Regions from separate parts of the Salinithrix halophila genome, predicted to be linked through region 2. Evidence: predicted binding sites of a transcription regulator. Region 2 holds the regulator's gene; the other holds the start of a gene.
The links. The regulator LexA, encoded in region 2, represses DNA repair genes until DNA is damaged. The targets are predictions, from matches to a motif close to CGAACATATGTTCG.
Positions count from the first base shown of each region.

Region 1 (2,388 bases), 120 kb from region 2:
GGATGCTTCCTTCCCTGGAGATCCCTTCCCCGTACATGATATCCACTTCAGCTTGTCTGAAAGGCGGAGCCACCTTATTCTTCACCACTTTGATACGAGTCCGGTTGCCCACCATGTCGTTTCCTTGCTTGATTGTTTCCGCGCGGCGCACTTCGAGTCGGACGCTCGAGTAGAATTTGAGGGCACGCCCCCCGGGAGTCGTCTCCGGGTTGCCAAACATAACGCCCACTTTTTCCCGGATCTGGTTGATGAAGATGGCGATCGTTTTCGATTTGCTGATAGCACCGGAAAGCTTCCTCAGGGCCTGAGACATCAAACGCGCCTGAAGGCCCACATGAGAATCCCCCATCTCTCCTTCGATTTCCGCCTTAGGCACCAGAGCCGCCACAGAGTCGATGACGATGATATCGATAGCACCGCTACGAACCAAAGCTTCGGCGATCTCTAGAGCCTGTTCACCGGTATCCGGTTGGGAGAGGAGGAGTTCGTCGATGTTCACTCCAAGCCTCTCAGCGTAAACCGGATCCAGAGCGTGCTCTGCATCGATGAAAGCGGCTTGCCCCCCGCCCTTCTGTGCTTCGGCGATAGCATGGAGGGCAACGGTGGTCTTCCCGGAGGATTCCGGCCCGTACACCTCGACGATCCTGCCCCGGGGAAGGCCGCCTACCCCAAGAGAGATATCCAGGGCGAGAGCCCCGCTGGAGACGGTTTCCACTTGCCGTGGTCCGCCCTCCCCCATTTTCATAATCGAACCTTTACCAAACTGTTTCTCTATCTGTCTTAAGGCCATATCCAAAGCCTGACGGCGATCGGACATTCATACCTCACTCCTTCGAATCCGCTGGATACCCCCATCATACATTCTTTTCCCACCCATGCCAAGATCTTTTGCGAACATTTATTCGTGTATTTGGCAGCCGGAATCGGTAAAACGGCATGGAAGGCCTTAATAAGGGGATACCATACAGGAAAGGCTGGCCTTTTTCGGACGCCCTTTACCGGCTCCTGCAGGGTTCAGTATAATGGAAGCTAGACTAAACGGAAAGGAGTGGGAAGGAAATGGATAAAGAACAAATGGAAGAAGAGATCATGGAAGCTCTGGAAACCGTCGAAGACCCGGAGCTCCATATCGATATCGTCAATCTCGGCCTCGTATACGGAGTGGATGTCGATGACGAAGGGAACGCCAAAGTAACCATGACCCTAACCGCGATGGGCTGCCCCCTGGCTGGGATGATCAATGAAATGGTCACCGCCGCCTGTCAGTCTGTGGACGGGGTGAAAAATGTGGAGGTCAACATCGTCTGGAACCCGCCGTGGTCAAAGGAACGAATGTCCCGGTACGCCAAGATGGCCTTGGGAATTCACTAAATCAAAACAAAAAACCTGCCGCATGTATTCGGACATGCGGCAGGTTTTTTTATTCGCTTCAGCTCCGGCTGTTGCGCGGTCGGGCCGGCTCCAGGTTGACCCTTGCACCGTTGATCTTGGTTTGGCGCAGGGCCTCGAACACAAAGGGAGCAGCCTCTTCCGGCACTTCGACAAAAGAGAACCGGTCATAGATGTTGATACGTCCTACCTTCTTGGCATTGATCCCCGCCTGTTCGGCAATCGCCTTCACCAACTCACGCGGGCGGATATCAGCGTTACGGCCAACATTGATGAAGAACCGAACCATCCCAGGAGAGGCACCGGTTTCACCAAAATCATAAACTGCATCGTTGCCAGCGGTAAAGCGGTCGGCAAAGGCCAGATGAAGAGCGGCTACTGCCACTTTTTCCGCGTCATGATTCACCGTCAGTTCCTTCACCATCTCTTCAAAGAAGGGGATGGGGTCACCCGCTTGGATGGTCTCCTCCAGCTGTTCAACCAACACCTTCTGCTGTCGTTCGGCCACTTCTTCCAGTGTGGGAAGTTCCCGGACGGCGAGTTGACCATGAATCTCCTGCTCAATCGAACGAAGTTGTTTCATCTCCCGCGGGGTGACCAAGGTGAGAGCGATCCCCGTCCGGCCTGCCCGGCCTGTTCGGCCAATGCGGTGGACATAACTCTCAGCGTCCTGAGGGATGTCATAGTTGATCACATGGGAGATCGTCCCCACATCAATCCCTCTGGCAGCCACATCAGTAGCTACAAGCAACTCGATATCCCCGCGGCGAAAAGCGTTCATCACGCGATCCCGCTGTTGCTGGGCCAGGTCTCCATGAAGACCGCCCGCGAGATATCCCCGAGCTTGTAGAGCTTCCGCCAGATCATCGACGCCTTTTTTCGTACGGCAGAAAAGGATTCCCTGCTCCACCTCTTCACTATCCAGGATGCGGCACAAGGATTCCAGTTTTCCATTCTCTAAAACTTTATAATAGACCTGTTCAATGACGGGAGCAGTCA
Region 1 covers NZ_JBHSAP010000018.1:188,069-190,456, reverse strand. The annotation lists gene recA (recombinase RecA) at 1-817, opposite strand, end outside; gene ACFOUO_RS13895 (metal-sulfur cluster assembly factor) at 1,060-1,371, shown strand; gene ACFOUO_RS13890 (DEAD/DEAH box helicase) at 1,430-2,388, opposite strand, start outside.
Region 1: a site for LexA is predicted at 892-905, ahead of recA (recombinase RecA). Genes of this name have one in related genera too.

Region 2 (2,388 bases):
CGCCGTTGGCCACGCTCAATGGCTCAACCGTCTGAGAGAGGAAATTCGTCACCAACTACCCGGCCTTTACCTGGCTGGTGCCTCCTACGCTGGTATCGGAATCCCCGATTGTATCAATCAGGGGAAACAGGCGGTACAGGATACTTTGAGCCGACTCTTTGCTGAGAGATAACGAAAAAAACCCCGGTCGGGGTTTTTTTCGTGGGTTCATCAGGCGAGGCCATCATAACCTCGCCTCCCTGTCCATATATATGGGGTATGAAGAAGTGTACAGGCAGGAGGGAACCCTGTGAACGATAAGCTAAAGCGCCTGCTGCGCGTTGTTCTCGTCTATATCGTCGTCGTGGCAATCACCTTGGTGATGAACGGCTTCTACGAAAAACACCGCACGCAAGAATATATCGATGAATTCAAGGAGTTGAAAGGTCACCACCTCCTCAACGAAATCTCCGATACATACAAGATTACGATCGAGCAATACTCCAACTACAAACTCAACAGAGAAATGAAACGAAAACTTGTAGAACGGCTCAATAAATTAAGTGGTGACCTCCGGAAAGTCGACCATCAGATCAATGCCCAGGACGTCCGCTACCATATCGATTTTTCCTTCATCTATCATGATATAAAATTGGTCAACATCGCCCTCTCCGACGCCACCAAAGATGATATCGTACCTGTCATTGTCCTTCATAGCATGGAAGGATTAGGGGAGCTCAAGAAAGAAATCACCTACATTCAATACCGTTGACCCACAAAAAAACAGCTGTCGTCCAGCTGTTTTTTTGTTGCAACCTGAAGGAACTGCCGATACGTACGGGTTCCTACTTACCTACAGAACCATAAGTGCATCGATGTGCGGAGAACAGCTACTGCGATCTGAATCCCGTCGCTTCGTTTTATCTCTTCCACCGTGAGGCCCAACTTGGAAATCGCCCAATATCAGATCGCACAGAAATTCGAACCTATGTTTGTCCTGCCTTCCGTAATCGTGTATACTGTAGGAAAATACCCTGACTTTTAGATTCCGAAGGGACTGGCGGATAAACGAAACGAGCGGAAAGGGGATAAAGATCATGGCTAAGTTATCACCGCGGCAACAAGCCATTTTAAACTACATAAAACAGGAAGTCCGGAAAAAAGGGTATCCACCATCCGTGAGGGAAATTGGAGAAGCCGTCGGTTTGGCTTCTAGTTCCACCGTCCACGGCCACCTCGCCCGGCTCGAGAAAAAAGGCCTGATCCGGCGAGACCCTACCAAGCCTCGAGCGATCGAAGTGCTGGGAGAAGATCTGGAAGCGGTCCCCGACTTAGCGGCCAACACCGTGATGGTCCCCCTCGTCGGGAAAGTGACTGCTGGCGAGCCCATCACTGCGGTGGAAAACGTGGAAGATTACTTCTCTCTCCCCCGCCGTATGGTAGGCGGTGACGATTCCGTCTTTCTTCTCTCCGTTCGAGGTGACAGCATGATTAATGCCGGTGTCTTAGATGGTGACTTCGTCCTGGTTCGCCAACAACAGTCAGCCGATAACGGCGACATGATCGTGGCTATGACTGCAGAACACGAAGCGACCGTCAAACGTTTCTATAAAGAAAAAGACCATATCCGCCTGCAACCCGAAAACGATAACATGGAACCCATCCTCCTTCCTGAGGTGGCCATCCTCGGGAAGGTTGTGGGTCTCTTCCGAGAGCTTCATTGAACAAAAACCATGATTTTTGGGCCATAGTTTAAATAGGGCTTCACCAGGAAATTGATATTTGCCGATCTACCCACTGCGGATGGTGAGTGTTATGCCTATTATCACATTAGAACTCTATATTAAGGCCCCTATCCAAACATGTTTCGATTTATCCCGTAATATTGACGTCCATATGAAATCAACCTCTCATACACATGAAAAGGCTGTTGCAGGTGTCACAAATGGCCTAATAGGATTAGATGAAAGCGTCACTTGGGAAGCGATTCATTTTGGTCTCAAACAAAGGTTGACGGCTAAGATTACAGCATTTGATCCACCACATTATTTTGTTGATGAAATGGTAGAGGGACCTTTTAAAAGAATCAAACATGAACACTTTTTTGTGGGTTATAAGAATCAAACTAAGATGATTGATAAATTCGATTACACTTCACCCTGGGGATTTCTGGGCAGCATAGCCGATAAACTTTTTTTAGCCAAGTATATGGAAGGTCTTTTGAAAAAAAGAAACTTATATATCAAGGAAATAGCTGAGCAATCCCTTAATAATTGAACCGCACTAAAATGTGCGACAGCCGAGATTCTCAATTTGTCACCATAGACTAAATCCGGCTTCATCACGGAAAACACCCCCTGCACTGGAAGGCAGGGGGTGTTTTTGGTTTCCCCAAACCCAAAAGGGTAG
Region 2 covers NZ_JBHSAP010000018.1:308,320-310,707, forward strand. The annotation lists gene hemY (protoporphyrinogen oxidase) at 1-172, shown strand, start outside; gene ACFOUO_RS14480 (hypothetical protein) at 290-751, shown strand; gene lexA (transcriptional repressor LexA) at 1,077-1,703, shown strand; gene ACFOUO_RS14490 (SRPBCC family protein) at 1,795-2,256, shown strand.